DNA from 2 places in the Eubacterium limosum genome. Region 2 is predicted to be linked to the other one. Evidence: riboswitches for the same ligand, from Rfam matches in the RefSeq annotation. Region 2 holds a riboswitch; the other holds the start of a gene.

Region 1 (4,552 bases), 1.5 Mb from region 2:
CATGGCAAAGCAGAAAAGTGCGGCAAAAGCCCAAAAACGGTGCTGTTTCATCGTAAAACCTCCTTTCAGTCATCTATGCGAGTTTTTCCTATTAAAACTATTATACATAATAGACGTAAAAAATTCAATTCTTAAAAACTCCGATCCTGTTCAGAAGCAGTTTAAAACTGCAGAATTTTAAGAGGCGTTTGACAAAACAGAGTATGAGGGCTATGATAAAGACAAATCAGACACTGCATAATCTTGAAAATATATGAAAAGCGGAGCTGCCAGTATGAAAAAAATGATTAATATGACCGTGTTCAACCATGATATGGACCGGTTTGAAAACCAGGATGCCCTGAAAGACTTTTACAAGTCCCGCGGGCTGGACGGCCTGGAGCTTCAGGTGTTATGGAATGAGCGCCTTCCTGAGAAAATACCGCAGGAGGATGTTGTGGGGGTGCACCTGAGAATGTTTCCCTGTTGGATGGATCTTTGGCGTAATGACGAAGCAGCCCTGCTGAAGGAGTTTGATAAACCGGAAAACTGGGAGACATACTATGAGGGAAGGGATAAATCCTGTATCCTCAACCGTTTAGAAAAGGAGCTGGAAACAGCGCAGGCGCTGAACGCCGAGTATGTGGTGTTCCATGTCTCGGACTGCCGTTTTACAGAGACCTACCACAATGTATTTCATTACAGCGACGAGGCAGTGATTGACGCGAGCTGTGAGGTGATCAATACGCTTTTGGACGGTAAAAATTACACATTTAAATTCCTGGTCGAGAACCTCTGGTGGCCAGGCCTGACCCTTACCCGACCGGAAATGACGGAGCGGCTGCTGAGGGGAATACATACCGATAAAAAGGGGATCATGTTCGATACCGGCCATTTACTGCATACCAATTTAGAACTGAGGACAGAAAAGGAAGGCATTGATTACATCAACAAAATGCTTGATGCCCACGGAGTGCTTTGTGATTATATTTATGGAATGCATCTCCAGCAGTCACTCACAGGAGCGTATGTCCAGAGCATTGTTCAGAATCCGCCAGATTTAAAGGAGTCCTTTTGGGATCGCTTTTGGCAGTGTTCAGAGCATATTTTTAAGATTGACGCCCATTTGCCCTTTAGGCATCCTGAGGTAAAAGCGCTGATACAGAGAATATCGCCCGAATACCTGACGCTTGAACTTGTAAGCGCCGACTCAGCTGAGCATGGGCAGAAGCTGGATCAGCAGCTCCTTGCTTTAAAGTAGCATTCTCTGGCGCTTTTTCTTGACAAAGACAACAGAAAGCGATATGATAAAGAAAATTTAATAGCGAAACTGTTCTGTGTAATGGGAAAAGGGTGCGACTCCCTTGCTGTAATCGCAGCTGTAATGCAAAATGCCTCTCAGTAACCACTGCCTGCCGGCGGGAAGGGAGAAGGATGATATTGCAGAGCCAGAAGACCGACTCAGAAGCAGGTTCTTAAAGCTCCGATTTAGAGTAATAGGACAAACCACAGGCAGTCTTGTGTCTTTTTTACCTTCTCTGGATCAGGGAAGGTTTTTTTGTGGTCAAAGGAGCGGGAAAGGAGAAAAATGACAAAGTATGATTTGGTCCTTCAGCTTCAGGAGGAAGCAGAAATGTTTGATCTGGAAGTTTTGATGCAGCAGCGCGAGGAAGTACAGAAGGTTAGGTTCAGGCCGGGGACTCTGGCCCATCAGACCATGCTCAATACCATTTACAATGTAACGGCGCTGATCAGCCTGAAGACTGCAGTCCTGGATGACGGCTCCGCGAAAAGCGTCAGTGAAAAGAGGTTATACGCCTTTAAAGGACTGATTGACCAATACCTGGAGGATTATGCCCTTGGCGGAGCGTTACAGAAGAGCATGATCAGGCTTGCGTGCACTTATCTGGCTTTTATCGAAGAAAAACCGCTCCACCCCGTAGGAAGTCATTTCGACGGCCAGTTCCTGGAGCAGCAGTTTGATCAGTACTATTGCCCACAGAAGGCCAAGGAGCTGGGCAATCCAGACGCGCTCTGCCATTTCTGCAGTGCCCAATGCAAGGAGACGCTGGAGACCGGGGCCCGCGCTGCTGCGAAGAACTGCACCGGCGTTTAAACCCATTTTAGATTTGAGGTAGCAATGAATAATTTGAGAACAGCATATCATGCTGATGAAAAAATTGTGAATCATCCGGGCGTGTTCATGCATCCATCACCACAGGAAATCGGCGTAGAGGAATGCGCCTTTTCAACGACTGACCAGCTGCTTTTTTCAGACCAGACACGAACCCTGTGCCAACGCAACAGCTGCGGACAATTTAACGCGACCTGGGCGTGCCCTCCGGCTGTGGGAAGCTATGAAAGCTGTGTGATGAAATGCCTTTCCTATAAAAATGTGATGATTTTTTCTACCGTCGCGGATTTGAAGGGGCGATATAATGTGAGAGGCTGGCATGAAGCCCGCGTCAGGCATGAGACAGTCACCGACAGAGTCGCTCAGCAGTTTCGGACACATCGTCCGGACAGTCTCGTTTTATCGACAGAGGGATGTCTGGTCTGTGACAGGTGTACTTACCCTGATGAGCCCTGCCGGTATCCGGATAAGCTCTTTCCCTCGGTGGAGGGGTATGGGATCATCGTAATGGACATTGTGATTAAAACCGGTCTGCGCTATACCCACGGCTCCGAAACTCTGACGTATTTTAGCTTTATTCTTTTTTAAGACAGGCATAAAATCCTTTTTGTTATCATTTAAGTCTTTATCAATTTAGAAAGATTTGATATAATGAATAACCATAAAAGGAGGTGGAAAGCCTTTGGGTTTTAAAAATCTGAATGGACTAAAATATGGATGCGTAAGGACAGCAGGCTCGAAGGCTATAGAATATAAATATGACAAAAAAGAAAGTGAAGAAAAAAAGAAGCGCGGTGCGCATTGTTGGAGACATCGTCATCATTCTGATCATTCTCTCCCTTCTGGGGGCGGCAGGATGGATGCTCTATAAAGAGTTTTTCCCCAACAATACGCCGATCCTTAAAATGCAGGTTACAAACCGTGAAGATAACAGCATTGACTGGGCGGCACTGCGTGAGGTGAACCCCGAAACCGTTGGCTGGCTGAGCATTGAGGGGACAAATATTGATACCCCTGTGGTACAGACAACCGATAATGATAAATATCTGTACACCTCATTTAACGGAGAGTCGGATGAAAGAGGCGTGCCCTTTTTAGATATGAATTATAAATGGCAGCCTAAAAGCCAGAATTCTCTGATTTATGGGCACAGCACCATGCGCAGCGGTGTGCACGTTATGTTTGACGATCTGCTTTATTACTATAAAGATCCCAATTTTATCACAGAGCACAATAAAATTGTGTACAGAAGACCGCCGGAGCTGGGCGGTGACGGCGTGTGGGAAATTTTTGCCGTGCTGGTGGTTGAGCAGGATTATGATTACAGACAGCTGGAATTTGCCGACGACGAGAGCTTTCTGAGCTACTATCAAAACATAAAGAATCAGAGCATTGTCGCAAGCAATGTGAGTGTACAGCCGGGTGACGAGATCCTCACGCTGTCCACCTGTATCTTTAATGTCGGACTCAATGACGGCCGCTTAGCCGTTATTGCCCGCCGTGTTTCATAAAAAATCGCCTGGCAGAAGGTTACAAAAGCCGTATTCCTGTGGATACGGCTTTTTATTATGCTTTTTCAGTCCCATTTCTCAAAGGCTTTTATTTTTTCAGTCAGGACTTTTATGTATTTTTCGCCGATCGCGCTTAAGCTGTGCTCGTTTCTGAGAATATATCCGGCGTGGAGCCGCTGGTCATTATCCAAAAGACGGATAGCCCTTACTTCGCTCATGTTGGAATGCATACGGTCAGCGTCGCTGTTGGTCAGGTCCGGACCGATACTGAAACAGTTTGTGCCGCGGACCAGGGCAATTTTGGAGCAGCGGTCAATCACATGGATATTTTTATCCCAGATTTCATTGAACAGGATCTCCTCCGAGAAATGCATCATGCTGTCCTCCCCCTGGTCGTAAGTCACAAAAGGGTACTCCCTGAGCATATCCAGCGTCAGGGATGTATTGCCGCTCAAGGGGTGTTTTTTCCGCAGGAAAACATAGGTGGTGAGCTGTCCCAGCTCATAAAAGCTCAAATTGCTGGAATCAAGGAGCTTTTGCATGGTGTTGAGATAATGCTCGTTGATACACAGGATGCCAAGCTCACTGCGCCTGGACGCCACATCGTGTATGACCTCATGGGTCGGGCACTCGCGGATGGCAATGTCATAATGCCTGAGCTCAAGATCCTCGATAATCTGTATAAAAGACATGACCGAGAAGGGAAGCCGCTGAGTGGAGACGGAAAAACGCATGGGCACTGTTTTCCGATGCTTGTACCGCCTTTCAAGATACTCGCTTTGCTCAACAATATCCTTGGCGTGGTTTAAGAAGTCCTGTCCCTCAAAGGTGAGCTCAATGCCACGGTTGTTTCGTTTAAAAATTGAGATGCCGAGCTGCTGCTCTACCTCACGAACCGCGGTGGAGAGCGTTGACTGTGAGACAAAAA
Region 2 (16,084 bases):
GACCCGGCGGAGCTGATGCTGGTGGAGGGCGGCACGGTGCCGTCTGAGGAGCTGCTGGCAGAAACCCGGGAGCAGATGGGCCTTAATGATCCATTTCTGGTGCAGTATGGAAATTGGCTTAAGGGGTTTGTGACCGGGGATATGGGAACATCCTATTCTTCAAAGGCTCCGGTGAGCGCGGTGCTGCTCGACTGCCTTGGCCCGACCCTGGAGCTGGCGGCCGCGTCGCTGATCCTCATGCTTGTGATCTCCATCCCCCTTGGAATTCTGGCAGCGGTTTATCAGAATAAATTTCCGGATTACCTGGTGCGGGGGCTTTCCTTTGCCGGTGTGTCCTTCCCGGGGTTCTGGATCGGTCTGGTGCTGCTGTACGTGTTTGGCCTTAAACTGAACTGGTTTCCCATTGCCACCTCGGGCACAGGCTTTATGAAGCTGGTGCTGCCGGCAGTCACACTGGCCATTGCCATGTCGGCCAAATATACAAGGCAGGTGCGCACCGCGGTGCTGGAGGAGCTCCGGCAGGACTACGTGGCCGGCGCCCGGGCCCGGGGCCTTAAGGAGTCGGCCATCCTGTGGCGGGAGGTGCTGCCAAACGCCATGCTGCCCCTGGTCACGCTGCTGGGCCTGTCGTTGGGCTCGCTGCTCGGCGGCACAGCGGTGGTGGAGATTATTTTTTCCTGGCCCGGCCTGGGCAAGATGGCAGTCAACGCCATTGCCACTCGGGATTACCCTCTGGTTCAGGGCTATGTAATCTGGATTGCTCTGATTTACATGGTCATTAACCTGCTGGTGGATTTCTCCTACGGCTATCTGGACCCCAGACTGCGGGAGCGGCACCGCGAGGCTAAAAGAAAGGTGGTGAAGGCGTAGATGAAGGCTTTTTTCAGGCAGAACAGGCTTTTTGCCATCTGCGGCATTCTGGCAGCGGCCATTGTGCTGACCGCAGTGTTTGCGCCGTGGATCGCGCCCCATGACCCCTATGAGGCTGTGATGCAGAACGCCCTCCGGGCACCGTCAGCCGAGTACCCCTGCGGAACAGACCAGCTGGGCCGCTGCGAGCTGTCCAGAATTATCTACGGGACACGGGCGTCTCTGGAAATGACGGTGACGCTGGTGGTCATTGTCTTTGCGGCCGGGACCCTTCTCGGTATGATCGCCGGTTATTTCGGCGGCGCGGCGGACGCGGTGATCATGCGGCTTTCGGATATGATGATCGCCTTCCCGGGCATGGTTTTAGCCATTGCCATTGCCGGGATGCTGGGCCCGAGCCTGTTTAACACGGTCATTGCCCTGGCTGTGGTGAGCTGGACAAAATACGCCAGGCTCAGCCGGAGCCTGGTGCTCAAGATCAAAAACAGCACGTATATCTCTGCGGCGGTGGTCACAGGGGCGAGGACTGGCCATATTCTGGGCGGTTATGTGGTGCCAAACATTATTCCGACAATGATCGTGACCGCGGCACTGGACGTGGGCACCATGATGCTTGAGCTGGCAGCGCTCTCTTTTCTAGGGCTGGGGGCACAGCCGCCCACGCCGGAATGGGGCTTGATGCTCAACGAGGGGAGGCAGTATTTGCAGACCGCGCCCTGGCTCATGCTGTTTCCGGGCATCGCCATCTTTATTGTGGTTTCAGTGTTTAACCTGATGGGCGACGGGCTTCGGGATATTCTGGATCCGCGGCAGGATTAGAGGGCGTAAAATATTCAACGTGTCAAAAAAACTTATCAGCAAGCGACAAAGCGTTAAAAAGAGGCCAGTTAAGGGAGAATGTAGAATTGAGAATGGAAAATTACAGGAACAAAATGCTGCGCATTTTGAGTAGAATAGCGGCCGCAGGCCGCTGTACGAATCGCTTTTTCGTTAGAAAAAGAGTTCATTCATTCTCCATTTTCCATTCTCAATTTTCCATTGAAAGAGCTTCTTACTTTAACTCTGCCGTTGCCTTTTAACTTTTTTGACAGTCTGATGTTGTTGTTAATTAAATTTTCATATGAATATGAAAGGAGATAAAATGAGTAAGTTTAAAAAATTAGTATTGACAGTGGCGATTCTGGCCATGACGGCCACGGGTTTATCCGGCTGCGGCGGCAGCGGGGGCGCTTCGGGGTCTTCGGAGCAGCTGAATATTGGAGTGACGAGCTTTGCGGATACGCTTGAGCCCACGGAGCAGTATTTCAGCTGGGTGGTCATGCGCTACGGCGTTGGCGAAACCTTGGTTAAATTCAACGATGAGATGGGCGCAGAGCCCTGGCTGGCGGAGAGCTGGGAGCTGGGCAGCGACAACCTGACCTGGACCTTCAAAATCCGTGACGGCGTCAAATTTTCAAACGGCACAGCCCTGACCGCTGACCTGGTCAAGGCGTCGCTGGAGAGAACCTTTGAGATGAGCAAGCGCGCCAGCTCGGACTTTTTCCAGTATGACGCCATGACCGCGGAGGGCTCAAACCTCATAATCAAGACCAAGAGCCCCACGCCGGGGCTGCCGGGCTGCCTGGCCGACCCGCTGTTTTTGATCGTGGACACCACCGTAGACACCAGCACCTTTGCCACCGACGGGCCAATCTGTACCGGGCCTTACGCGGTTAAGTCCTTTGACAAGGAAAAATGCGTGGTGGTAAAAAATGAAAATTACTGGGACGGCGAGGTGCCTTACAATGAAGTGAATATCCAGGTTATCGACGACGCCAACACCCGCGCCATGGCGCTGCAGTCTGGTGAGGTGGATATGGCAGTCAATATCAGCAGCAGTGACTTAGCTTTGTTTGAGGGCAGCGAGTCCTTTGACATCAACAGCATTGCGTCGCTGCGGACAGTGCTTTCCTTTATGAACCAGCGCGGGCCGCTGGCAGACGTGAAGGTGCGCCAGGCGGTCATCCGTGCGCTGGACCGCCAGACCTATGCGGATAACCTGCTCCACGGCACCTTTGAGGCCGGGAAGGCCCCGATCCCGCCGTCTCTGGATTACGGCTTTGACACCCTGAAGGACGAGAACGCCTACAATCTGGAAAGCGCTAAACAGCTGCTGGCTGAGGCAGGCTACGCGGACACCAACGGCGACGGCATTGTGGAAAAGGACGGCCAGAACCTGACCCTCCAGTATGTCATTTACGACAGCCGCGCCGAGCTGCCCATTCTGGCTACTGCCACCCAGGCGAACCTGAAGGAGATCGGCATTGACGTGAAGGTTGAAACCTATGAGTATACCACCCTGCTGGACATGCAGGAAAACGGCGAGTACGACCTGCTGATCTGGAATGTCATCACAGCCAACACCGGCGACCCGGAAAACTACCTGAAGGAATACTGGAAAACCCATACCGATGAAAACAAAAACGCCAACACAGCCGGCTACAGCAACCCTGAGGTCGACGCGGTCTTAGACCAGCTGTCCACTGAGTTTGACACCGCCAAACGGCGTGAGCTGGTCATCCGTGCCCAGCAGCTTATCATGAACGACGCGGCCAGCGTCTTCTACGCTTATCCGGAAACCAACATTATTTCCAGCAAGAAGATTACCGGCGTCGAGATGCTGCCAGCCGATTATTACTGGCTGACCAAGGAAATCAAGCCGGCGCAGTAGGCAGGCGCGCTAATGAGAGGAGAAAAAGATGCTGAAAATCCGGGATATGAGCGTACAGTACGGTGAAAAACCGCCGGCGGTGGCGCACTTTGACCTGCACATGAAAAAGCATGAGATCATCAGTGTTGTGGGGGAGAGCGGCAGCGGAAAAACCACGGTAATCCGCTCCATTCTCGGCCTGCTGCCGGGAAATGGGCGGGTCACCGGCGGCGAGATTCTTTTTGATGAGGAGCCCCTGCTCCAGAAAACGCCGGAGGACTGGCGGGACCTGCGGGGCAGCCGCATCGCCATGATTTTTCAGGACAGCGGAAGCACGCTCAACCCCATTCGCAAAATCGGCCGGCAATTTGTGAACTATATCCAGACCCACAAGGCTGTGACAAGGGACAGCGCCCGGGACCGCGCCGTGGAGATGCTGACACGCATGCGCCTGCCCGACGCGGGAAACATCATGGACAGCTACCCCTTTCAGCTGAGCGGCGGCATGCGGCAGCGGGTGGGCATTGCCATGGCCATGGCTTTTGAGCCCGATCTGCTGCTGGCCGATGAGCCCACCAGCGCTCTTGATGTGACCACCCAGGCCCAGATTGTGCGCCAGATGATGGCCCTCCGCCAGAACTTTGGCACAGGGATCATGATCGTCACACATAACCTGGGCGTGGCCGCGTATATGGCAGACCGGATCATTGTCATGCGGGCCGGCGAGATTGTGGAGAGCGGCACCCGGGAAGAGGTGATCCTTCATCCCAGACAGGAATACACAAAAGAACTGGTGGCAGCAGTGCCCGAGCTTGGAGGTGCGCGCTTTGTCTGAAAATCATGAAATCATCCTGGAAACCAGAGGGCTGACCAAACGCTTTCATACCTCAGACGGCCGGCCCCTTACAGCCTGCGACAGCATCAGCCTGGCGGCGCGGCGCGGGGAGACCCTTGGCATTGTGGGAGAAAGCGGCTGCGGAAAAAGTACCTTTGTAAAAATGCTGGTGCAGCTTGAAAAGCCCACTGCCGGTGCGATATACTTTAGAGGAAAAGATATTGCCGGGCTCTCGGGCGAGGAGGCCCGGCGGAAAAGACAGCATATCCAGATGGTCTTCCAGGACCCCGCTGCCTCCTTCAGCCCAAAAATGCGAGTGGGCGACATTATTACCGAGCCGCTTGTCAATTTTGGCCGGCTCCTCCGGAAACAGCGGTCGGAAAAGGCCAGGGAACTGCTTGAGATGGTAGAACTGGACGCTGATTTTATGCAGCGCTACCCCCACAGCATGAGCGGCGGACAGCTCCAGCGCGTGGGCATCGCCAGAGCGCTGGCCCTGAACCCCGAGGTGCTGGTCTGCGACGAGGCCACCTCGGCCCTGGACGTTTCCATCCAGAAGAAAATCGTGGCGCTGCTGACCCGGCTTCAGAAGGAAAAAAACATTGCCATGATCTTTATCTGCCACGACATGGCCCTGGTCCAGAGCCTGAGCCACCGGCTGGCTGTCATGTACCTGGGCAATATCGTGGAGACCGTGGGCGGCGGAGAGCTGTGTGAAACAGCCATGCACCCCTACACCCAGGCGCTTTTGGGGTCGGTGTTCTCGCTGCATATGGACTGCTGCAAGAAAATCGAAACCATCCCCGGCGATCCGCCGAGCCCGCTGGAGCTGCCTCCGGGCTGCCCCTTTGCCGGGCGGTGTGAGAAACGCATGCCCGTCTGCAAAGCCGAAAAGCCACGCCTGAAGGACGTGGCGCCAGGCCACCAGGTGGCCTGTCATCTCTATTAGTTAAGGAAAGCATTATGGAAGAAACCCGTGAAATCCCGTTAAAAGGCCAGATGACCGAGGGGAAGATTGGTCGGCAGCTGCTGCTGTTCGCCCTGCCCCTCATGTTCTCAAACCTCTGCCAGCAGCTGTACAACACCGTGGACGCTGTGATCGTCGGCCGTTTTGTGGGCGCAAATGCCCTGGCCGCCGTGGGCGCGAGCAGCCTGCTCATCACCTTTATGATCTATTTTTTCATCGGCCTGTCCATCGGGGCCAGCGTGCTGATTTCACAGTTTTTCGGCAGCCGGAAATACGACAAGGTGCAGGAGGCTGTGCACACCGCCGTGGCCCTGAGCCTGGCGGCCGGCCTTGCGCTCACTGTCCTGGGCCTGGCCTTTGCGCCGGCCATGCTGCGGATGATGAACATCCCCGAGGCCGGGCTTGCATACGCCGTGCCCTATATCCGCATCTATTTTCTGGGCATGATCCCCATGACTTTGTACAACATTGGCAGCGGGATTCTGCGTGCGGTTGGCGATTCCAAAACCCCGCTGGCCTGCCTGGTGGTCACCGTTGTGCTGAACATCGGCCTTGACCTGCTCTTTGTGGGGCCCCTTGGCATGGGCGTGGCCGGCGCTGCACTGGCCACGGTGTTTTCACAGATGGCCGCCGCTGTGCTGATTGTCATTATTCTGCTGAGGGCTGATCCCATCTACCGGCTCCGGCTGGCCAAAATCCGGTTTCACGCACAGGTGTTCAGGGATATCGTGCGTATTGGCCTGCCCGCCGGACTGCAGTCTGTGCTGGTCTGCTTCTCCAACGTAGTGGTCCAGTCCCAGATCAATACCTTTGGGCTGGAGGTCATGGCCGGGTTTACCGCCTATATGAAAATTGACGGATTTCTTTTTATGCCCATTGACGCCTTCTGCCTGGCAATTTCCAGCTTTGTAGGGCAGAACATGGGCGCTGGGCGCTGGGAGAGGGTGGTAAAGGGCAAAAACGTCTGCCTGCTTTTGTGCGTGGGCGTAACCATCGGCCTGGGCGCAGCCATTATCCTGAACGCCCGTCTGATTCTGGGCATGTTTACCTCGGACGAAACAGTGGTTTTAAACGGCATGCGCCAGCTTTACACCGTGGTGCCCCTTTATGGTATTTACGCCGCGGATCAGGTATTTGTGGGCGTGCTGCGGGGGGCCGGGGCCACGGTAATCCCTATGATCATCACGCTTTTGTGCATGTGCGGCCTGCGGCTGGGCTGGATTTTTACCACCCTGCGGTTTGTCCACGACGCGCGCATGATCTACATCAGCTATCCGCTGACCTGGATTGTGACAGGGGCGGTACTGGTGCTCTATTATTATAAAGGCAGCTGGCGGCCAGAGAAGGCAGGCTTTAATAATCGTAAATATTTAAAAAGAAGTTGTTGACAAAGCCGCTCAAAGGGCGTATGATGAAGTTAATTAAATATTGAATGATCCTATGTAGTGGGAAAAGGGTGAGAATCCCTTGCTGTAATCGCAGCTGTAATGCAAAATGCTTTCTGAAAAGCCACTGTCAACGATGATGGGAAGGCGGAAAGATGATATTGCTGAGCCAGAAGACCGACATAGTGATTGGTTCTTAAAAGACTCCGATTTAGAGTGCTTAAGAAACGAAACAAAAACCCTTACCATCCAGATTATACTGTGTTCGTTCATCCCTCTCTGAATCCGAGAGGGATTTTTTTATGGAATTTAAGGACGGTCACCTTATCATTCGTATTTAATTAAATCTCATAATGCCTGTTCCATCAGACAGGCGTCATTAAATCCTCTTTTCAGTCAGCGAGGCTGAAAAACCCCTCCCTTTTTTGAGAAGCTCCAAACGCCGGGGCTTCTTTTTTTGAAAAAAATCTTGAAATCTTCGTTTTTATAGAGTATTTTTATGGTATAAAATTATTAAGGGGAAATAATCTTCACGATGGCTTTGTATAGGGTGCGGGAAGAAAATATGGTATAATGAAAGAAATACTGGAAAGGCAGTGGATGGGATGATTAGAATTGGGATTTGTGACGACAATGCTTTGATTGCAGAAAAGCTGGAGGCGCTCATTATCAGATATGGTGAGGAACACAATATTGATGTGGAGACATACGTCTATCACGACGGCAGTGAAGTGCTTGAAGACCGTATCCAGTTTGATATCCTTTTTCTTGACGTGGAGATGCCGGAAACCGATGGGATTGATACGGCCAAGCAGATCCGCAAGTGGGACGCCCGGGTCAAGATTATCTTTATCACCAGCTACACTCACTACATGCGCAACGCCTTTGCTGTGCACGCGTTTGAATACCTGGTCAAGCCCTTTAACACGGCTAAGGTAAACATGGTGCTGACCGAGGTGTTTGATTTTATTGAAAAGGAAAACAAGAGCCATGACATCTCTCTGGTGATGGGCGGCGAGCTGAAGGTTTTTGCCAGCAATGACATTTATTATTTTGAGCGTGTGCGGCGGAAGATTAAAATGAGCACCACCCAGGGCGATTTTGAATTTAGCGGCGTTCTGAGTGAGATCATGGAAAAGGTTAAGGACTTTGACTTTGAATACTGCCACAAGAGCGTGATCGTGAACCTGTTTCACTGTAAGCGTATTGCGGGCGCCGACCTGTATCTGGACAATGGCGAAACCCTGCCCATCGCCCAGAAACGGGCCGTGGAATTTAAGGCGCGGCTGTTTGATTATATTGAGGAGAATTTTAAGCTGTTGTAGAGGATTGGCTAGGAGGATAAGTTTAGGGGAAGAGTATGGATAAGTGGATTTATATATTGGATATGGCTTTATCATATGGGATTACAGGATATATTATGTTTCGTTTTATGTCCGAAGTATATGATAGAAAATATAAAGAAAAATTTAATTATTTTATAAGCTTTTTATTATTTGTTATTATTGCAATAGGATTGAATATCTTAGGAATTCCTATACTTAAAATAACTTTTTTATTGTTATCATTATGCTTAGTTAGTTACTCACTTTTTATATTTGATAAGAAATGGATGCTAATATATGATTTTGTCTTTGCGCTTTATATAATCTTTTCAGATGTTATATCAGTCGTAATTGTTTCTTTAATAATGGATACTACGATAGAAGGTGTTGAGGAAAGTTTTAATTTTTTATTTCTTTCTGGAATCTGCAATCAAATAATTTTGTTATGTGGATTTTATATTTTTGTATCTATATTTAAAAAGAATGAATTAAATACACTTAAAATTGTACAAAATATCTTTTTAATGTTATTGGCAGTTTTTGAAATAAGTGTGCTATATTATTTTTATATAACAATACAACAAAGTTCATCTGGAATTGCTTTAGCATATATTTGTTTTGGATTTATTGGATTAGATATATATTTGGTATACCTATTCGAAGCCATATCAAAACGCTATCAATTGGAAAGAGATATGGACTTGAAAGAACAGCAGGTAATGATGCAAAATACTTATTATAAAAGTATTGAAGCACAATATGATTATTCGAGACGATTGATACATGATATGAAAAATCATATGCAAACTTTTGAAGAACTTTATGCTAATGACAATGGTGATATGGCTCATAGTTATGCTAGAACAATATATAGAAAGATGGATGAGTTGGGAAGCCGTTTTAAATGTAGTAATCGCTTTTTAACAATAATCATCAATAATAAATTAATAAAGTGTGATGAAAATAGTATAGATGTCATGTTAGAAGTTGAAGACATAGACATTGGATTTATGGATTTTTTTGACGTGACTACGATTTTTTCTAATTTATTGGATAACGCAATTGATGCATGTCTTGAACTTCCAATAGATAAACGACATATAAGCCTTAGAATATTCAAATTTAATGATTTTATAACAGTTGTTATTTGTAATAGCTATAATGGCAAAGTGAATAATAAAAATAATGAATTGAAAAGTACAAAACAGGGAGAACATATGGGTGTTGGTTTGAAAAATGTAAAGACAGCAATTGAAAAGTATAATGGAACTATTCAATATAAAATAGAAGAAGAGTTTAAGGTTAAAATTTTAATATCTGCGTCGTAAAAAGAGCGTGGAAATTCTTACTTGGGACATATTTAAAATATAAAAGACCATAGATTTATTTCTTGATACAATAAAGATGGTGATTTGGTTGCTTTGTACATATAATAGCATCTATCAGCTGATAAACTACATAATATAGAATGTTATGAGGTGTACTAAATGAAAAAAGATAGTTTCAAAAATAAAATCCTGAAAAATGTAGCGAAAGTCGCTCATCATGAAGCAGTCAAAGATGCTAACACAGCATGTTGGATGATCCATCATCAAGAAAAGGCTCCCGTAAATATTAAAAAACTCCGTAAATTCTAATGTTTGAAAAAGCTTCTGACGCATTAATCTATCAATTAAAAAGAAGAGAAATTGTGGTCGATGAAGATGTTGAAATATATCAGTTTGGAATCAGAGTTTTAATGCTCAAGGCAGTTCACTACGCTTCCATGCTTTTGGTGGGCCTGCTTCTCGGCATGCTGCCGGAGACCATAGTCTTTTTAATTGTTTATGCGGCCATCCGCGCCTATGCCGGCGGTTACCACGCCGATACACGCGGGGTCTGCTATCTGCTGTCATGGATCACAATACTTTCTGTTTTACTCATTGCCCGGTTCTGCCCGGCGGGGACGGTTGCGGTGGTTACCGCGGCGCTTACGCTGTCCGCTTTTCCGGTGATCTACAAATGGGCGCCGGTCGAAAACAGCGCAAAACCGCTGGACGACGCGGAGTGCACCCACTACCGGAAACGGGCGAGGAGAATACTGGTGGTTATCAGTGCCTGCGCGCTGCTTGCCGGACTGGCCTTTAACAGCCGGTTTGGTCTGGTCGCCGCGGAATGCCTGGGCCTTGAGGCGCTGATGATGCTGCTGGGGTTGTGGAAAAATGGGCGTTAAGCCAAGGTATACAAGAGAACAGCAGAATGTGATTCAGGAAGCGATGGAATGTGGTTTCGATGTGTCGCCGTATATTACGGAGGCCTTTACACCAGAGCAGATACGGGAAATTTTCTGGGGATTGATGACCGGTGTGGATGTGACCTTTTATAACGATCCTGAGTATTCAAACTGCCAGATGTGGCAAATACGGGAAGGGCTTACAGGAAAGGTAGATGTATCGATCTATGCGGACAAAAATCTGGATTGGAAAAAGATGTACCTGATCCGGATGGGTTTAGAGGAAGGGCTTGACGTATCGGAGTATGTGCGGCAGGGCATGGGGCCGGAGCAGATCCGGGCGATTTTGCAGGGATACCGTACCGATATTGATTATACGCTTTATGCGAAGCCCTGGTACACAGCTGGCGAAATGCGGGAAATCGGCTCAAAACTGATCCGGGAAGCGGTTCGGAGCAGAGCGGAGGAGACGCCGGGCGCTGGCAGTATGTTTAAGAGTGTAAAAAAATAACAGGTGCCCAACTGCAATTTGGACACCCGCATTTTTTTATTCTACTGGGTCATGGCTGAGTAAAAACAGAGTCAGAATTTCTTCTGCGTATTTTCCTTTTTCTGCTGGACAGCGTTCCAAAAGCTCCAGCAGTGCTGCGTACTTCGTCCCCATGTATTCTTTGGGGCCGTAGAGAATTGCGTCGGCGGACATTTTCAAAACGTCACAGAAACGATTCAGGCTTTTTAGAGAAAAGCCCTTAGTCCCCAGTTCTATATCGGCAAGGAAGGTTGGTGTGATACCGATTTTTCTTGCCAATTCATCACGGGACATGTTCAGAAATGTTCTTTGTTTACGAATACGAAGGCCAATCGCCTTATGATCTAGCTCTTGCATACAATTCCCCCTAAAAATAGTATTTACGCTTTTAGCTGTTGACTCTATACCATTGTGATATAAGCCGGCGGTTTATTTAAAAACCAGACACTTTTGCGCATTTTTTATAGGACCACAGTAGACTTCTTAATTATATCCGCTTTTACAGGTAATTTCAAGTCTCTGTAAGAAAACTGAAAGGAACCGGAAAAAAGTCCGGCATTCTCTCCCAAAGACAGGCGCAGGGGGATTTTTTTGTTTGTCTAAAATATTTTAAGTTGAAAAATTCTCGTACTTTTAGGCAAATTAATCGTGACAGAAAGTCGAAGAATGGGCAGGTTGCATAAAATTCAAAATGTGATATAATGAAACGGATTAACGGAAAAAGGACGTATTTTTATGAATGTAAATTTTGAACATTACAAGGTCTTTTATTACGTAGCGCGCCACGGCACCATTACACAGGCGGCCCAGGCGCTGTACATCTCGCAGCCGGCGGTGAGCAAATCGATCCACCTGCTGGAAAAGGAGCTGTCGTGCGAGCTTTTTCACCGGAATCAGAAGGGAATGACCCTGACGCCGGAGGGGGAAATGCTGTACGGCCATGTGGCAAAGGCCTATGAGCAGCTGGCCCTAGGCGAAAAGAAGCTCTGGGAAATGCTGAATCTGAATAATGGGGTGGTGCGCCTGGGCACTAGTGACATGATCGCCCGCTTTTTCCTGCTGCCTTATCTTGAAAAATTTCACAGCCTGTATCCGGATATCCGCATCAATATGCAGAGCGGCACCACGCCGGGCACACGCGTTGCCCTGAAAGAGGAGCGCATTGAGGTGGGAGTGGTATCCTCGCCAGTGGCGGCCTCAGACGATATTGAGATTCACCCGATCCGGGAGATCCAGGATGTTTTTGTGGCGGGGCTGGATTACGCGCCGCTTGCCGAAAAGGTGCTGAGCTTTGAGGAGATCATGGCGCACCCCATTATCTGTACGGAGCGCAACACGGCCAGCCGGCACTATTTGGACTCGTTTTTCCTCAAGCATAAGATACGGCTGGAGCCGGCCTTTGAACTGGGCACCATGGAGCTGATCATGCCTTACGCAGAAAGAAACCTGGGTATAGGCATCGCGGTGCGCGATGTAGCACAGGAGCGCCTGGAGCAGGGGAGCCTGATCGAGATCCGGGCTAAGATTGAGATGCCGAAGCGGCAGATCTGTGTGATCAAGCGGAAAAAAGGCGGTATCTCCAAGGCGGCAGAGGCTTTTCTGGATATTATTTTGCCATAACCAACGGTTATAAAGCACATAAGAATATTTCATTTTACTTATGGTAATGAGAGAGGTAAAATCGTTACTGTACGAAAAATGAAAGGAAGATTTGATTTTGAAAAAAGGCTATTTATATATTGTCATTGCGACGCTGTTTTTCAGTTCGATGGAGATCGCCCTCAAAAGTGTTTCAGGTCAGTTTAACGCTGTACAGATGAACCTGACCCGTTTTTTGATCGGCGGTCTTGTTTTAATTCCCTTTGCGCTCAGGACGCTTAAGAAGAAAAAGGAACATCTGGATAAAAAAAGCCTGCTGCATTTCGCGGGCCTGGGCTTTCTGGGGGTTGTGGTCAGCATGACCTTTTACCAGCTGGCGGTAGAAAACGCCAACGCCTCGGTGGTGGCGGTGCTGTTTTCCAGTAATCCGGTGTTTGTGCTGTTTTTCTCGGGCATTATCCTGCACGAGGTGATCAAGAAAAACCATGTGGCGGCCATTGTGCTTGAAATCATCGGAATCCTGGTAATTGTCAACCCTCTGCACACCGCCCTCAACATCGCAGGGGTGGTCATGGCGATTCTGGCCGCGGTGGCTTTTGCCCTGTACTCAGTTTTTTCCAAGAAGCAGTGTAACCGCTACGGCGGCGTGGTGGTGACCTGCGGGAGCTTTCTGTTCGCCAGCCTGGAAATGCTGCTGCTCATCGGCCTCAGCCATGTGGGCCCGGTGGCGGATATGCTGAGCGGCAGCGGTCTTGCCTTATTTGCCAATATTCCGCTGTTTACGGGTTATACGGCGTCTAATGTCCTCACGATGCTTTATATCTGTATCGGCGTGACTGGCGGTGGTTATGCCTTTTATTTCATGGCGATTGAGGAGACCTCGGCCAGTACGGCGTCGCTGGTGTTCTTCTTTAAACCGGTGCTGTCGCCCATCCTTGCAGTGCTGATCCTGCACGAAGCAGTGCCGATCAACATGGTGATCGGTGTGCTGCTGATTCTGGCGGGCTCTATCGCGAACCTGCTGCCGGCGTTTATACACAGGGAAGAAAAGCCTGTGTCCCTGAGTGCGGAGCAGGGCCGTTCTTAGCCTGTTTTATAAAATTTGATTGTTGAAGCCACAGAGAATCCCTTAAAATCTCTGTGGCTTTTTTTGTTAAAAATCTGCTTTTTAATTTAGAATTATTCTTGACAAGTCCATTTTATCGTGTTAAGATACACTCATCAAACAGTTAGAAATAACTAACAAAAATAAATATTATCGAAAAGAGGTATCAACATGAAAAATTTAATTGGCAAAGAATTGATCGATTTTGAAGTACAGGCATATCACGAAGGTGATTTTAAAACCGTCACAAAGGAAGATGTCCTGGGCAAATGGGGTGTGTTCTTCTTTTACCCGGCAGATTTTACCTTTGTGTGCCCGACAGAGTTGGCGGACGTAGCGGACAATTATGAGGAGTTCAAAAAAATCGGCTGTGAAATCTATTCGGTTTCAGAAGATACCCATTTTGTACATAAAGCCTGGGCGGACACCACCGACACCATCAAGGGCCTTCCGTACCCGATGTTAGGCGACCCGGCGGGCGTGCTGGCAAAATTCTTCGGTGTGCTGGTCAAGGAAGAAGGCCAGGCGCTGCGCGGTACCTTTGTGGTGGACCCGGACGGCGTTATCAAGGTTTACGAAATTCATGACATGGGCATCGGCCGTAACGCTGAGGAGCTTCTGCGCAAGGTACAGGCCGCTCAGTTTGTAAGAGAACACGGCGATCAGGTCTGCCCTGCGAAATGGAAACCAGGCGAAGACACACTGACACCAAGCTTAGACTTAGTCGGCAAGCTGTAAGAAGCAGGAGGGCGCCATGGATAAGATTTATGACTTGATTATTATCGGCGGCGGTTCCGCCGGACTCTCGGCTGGTATCTATGCTGCCCGGGCCATGCTCGATACGCTGATCATTGAGAAAAACCAGCCGGGCGGCCAGGCTGTGAATACCGCGGAGGTAGTTAACTATCCCGGTATCCGCCACACCACCGGCCCTAAGCTCATGGATGAAATGCACAAGCACGCCATGGATTTCGGCGCGGAATTTACTGTAGCTGAGATCGAGGGGGTGGACCTTGACGGGGAAGTAAAGGCACTGCATACCAGCCGCGGCACTTACAGAAGCCGCGCGGTCATCATCGCCACAGGCGCCTCCCCGCGCAAGATCGGCTTTGCCGGTGAGCAGGAATATACCGGACGCGGCATTGCCTACTGCGCGACCTGTGACGGCGAGTTTTTCAGCGGCCTTGACATCTTTGTGCTGGGCGGCGGCTTTGCCGCAGCCGAGGAGGCTGTGTTCCTGACCCGCTACGGCAGAAGCGTGACCATTGTGGTGCGCGAGGATGATTTTACCTGCGCCCAGATGGTGGCGGACAAGGTCCGGGAACATCCGGGCATTGAGGTGTGGTACAACACAGAGGTGAAAGAAGTTTCCGGCGACGATTTTCTGAAAAAGGTAGAATTTTTCAATAATAAGACCGGCGCTGCCTTTACCTATGAGAGCAAGGACGGCAAGCCTTTTGGCATGTTTGTGTTCGCGGGCTATGAGCCGGCCACCCAGATTTTTAAGGGCCGGGTGGACATCGACGCTGAGGGCTATATCCTCACAAATGACCGCATGGAAACCAATGTCCCCGGCGTTTACGCCGCGGGTGACCTGAGGCCAAAGGAGCTGCGCCAGATTGTCACGGCAGTGGCCGACGGCGCCATCGCGGCCACCGCGGCGGAAAAATACGTGGCGGCTGAGCGGGAACGCCTGGGCCTGGCAGCGCCTGAGCCGAAGGCAGCCAAAACTCCGGCAGAGCCGGAGACGGAAGCGCCACAGGGCGGCGAAGACGGCTTTATCCCGGCGGCCATGAAGGGCCAGCTCAAGGAAATCTTCAGCAAGCTCGAACGCACTGCGCGGGTGGTGACCATCATCGACCCGGCTGTGCCAAAGACCTTGGAAATGCAGGGTTTCTTAGAGGAAGTGGCAGCGCTTAACGACCATATCCAGGTGGAGGCCTATAGAAAAGGCGAGAAGCCTGAGCTGGAAGCCGCCATGCACCTCGACAACCTGCCGGTGGTAGCCCTGTTTGATCCAGAGGGACAGTATTCCGGCGTCAAATTTACCGGTATCCCCGGCGGCCATGAAATGAATTCCTTTGTTCTGGCGGTTTATAACTTCGCCGGACCGGGCCAGGCAGTGGACGAGGCCCTTGCCAAGCGGATTGCGGCCATCGACCATCCAGTTAATGCCCAGATCTGTATCTCCCTGTCCTGTCATTTCTGCCCCGATGTGGTGGCGGCCTGCCAACGCATCGCTCTACTGAACCCGAACATTCAGGCGGAAATGATCGACACGGCCCTTTTCCCAGAGCTGAAGGAAGAATACAAGCTCATGAGCGTACCTGCCATGATCCTCAATAAACGGGATGTGGTCTTCGGCGCAAAGAAAATGAGCGAGATTGTCGAAATTTTTGAAAAACTAAATCATTAAATCCTCCGTAAAAGGCGGCCTTCGGGCCGTCTTTTTTTATTGTAAAAAATTTTTGGCTCGACGGTTTTACACTGTTTGCCGCTGCCAGAAACCGGGGCTTGAGTGAAGCCACAGTGCACGAGCACATCCGTTGTATTTTGAGACAGTATGGT

What was found. A riboswitch is a leader RNA that binds a small molecule or an ion and turns the genes downstream of it on or off. The one in region 2 is predicted to bind cobalamin.
Region 1: it holds a riboswitch for cobalamin, as region 2 does, so the genes downstream of both, B2M23_RS15870 (DUF2115 family protein) here and B2M23_RS02195 (LytR/AlgR family response regulator transcription factor) in region 2, are expected to answer to the same signal.

The regions. Positions count from the first base shown of each region.
Region 1 covers NZ_CP019962.1:3,387,767-3,392,318, forward strand. Annotated here, with positions in the region: gene B2M23_RS15865 (TIM barrel protein) at 275-1,240, shown strand; cobalamin riboswitch at 1,300-1,458, shown strand; gene B2M23_RS15870 (DUF2115 family protein) at 1,568-2,095, shown strand; gene B2M23_RS15875 (DUF2284 domain-containing protein) at 2,120-2,701, shown strand; gene B2M23_RS15880 (class B sortase) at 2,872-3,624, shown strand; gene B2M23_RS15885 (LysR family transcriptional regulator) at 3,690-4,552, opposite strand, start outside.
Region 2 covers NZ_CP019962.1:471,131-487,214, reverse strand. Annotated here, with positions in the region: gene nikB (nickel ABC transporter permease) at 1-870, shown strand, start outside; gene nikC (nickel transporter permease) at 871-1,689, shown strand; gene B2M23_RS02215 (ABC transporter substrate-binding protein) at 2,012-3,580, shown strand; gene B2M23_RS02210 (ABC transporter ATP-binding protein) at 3,609-4,394, shown strand; gene B2M23_RS02205 (ABC transporter ATP-binding protein) at 4,387-5,343, shown strand; gene B2M23_RS02200 (MATE family efflux transporter) at 5,358-6,749, shown strand; cobalamin riboswitch at 6,785-6,946, shown strand; gene B2M23_RS02195 (LytR/AlgR family response regulator transcription factor) at 7,352-8,071, shown strand; gene B2M23_RS02190 (sensor histidine kinase) at 8,107-9,399, shown strand; gene B2M23_RS02185 (cyclic lactone autoinducer peptide) at 9,559-9,708, shown strand; gene B2M23_RS02180 (accessory gene regulator ArgB-like protein) at 9,708-10,283, shown strand; gene B2M23_RS02175 (hypothetical protein) at 10,273-10,794, shown strand; gene B2M23_RS02170 (helix-turn-helix domain-containing protein) at 10,831-11,169, opposite strand; gene B2M23_RS02165 (LysR family transcriptional regulator) at 11,548-12,432, shown strand; gene B2M23_RS02160 (DMT family transporter) at 12,530-13,498, shown strand; gene ahpC (alkyl hydroperoxide reductase subunit C) at 13,688-14,254, shown strand; gene B2M23_RS02150 (FAD-dependent oxidoreductase) at 14,271-15,932, shown strand.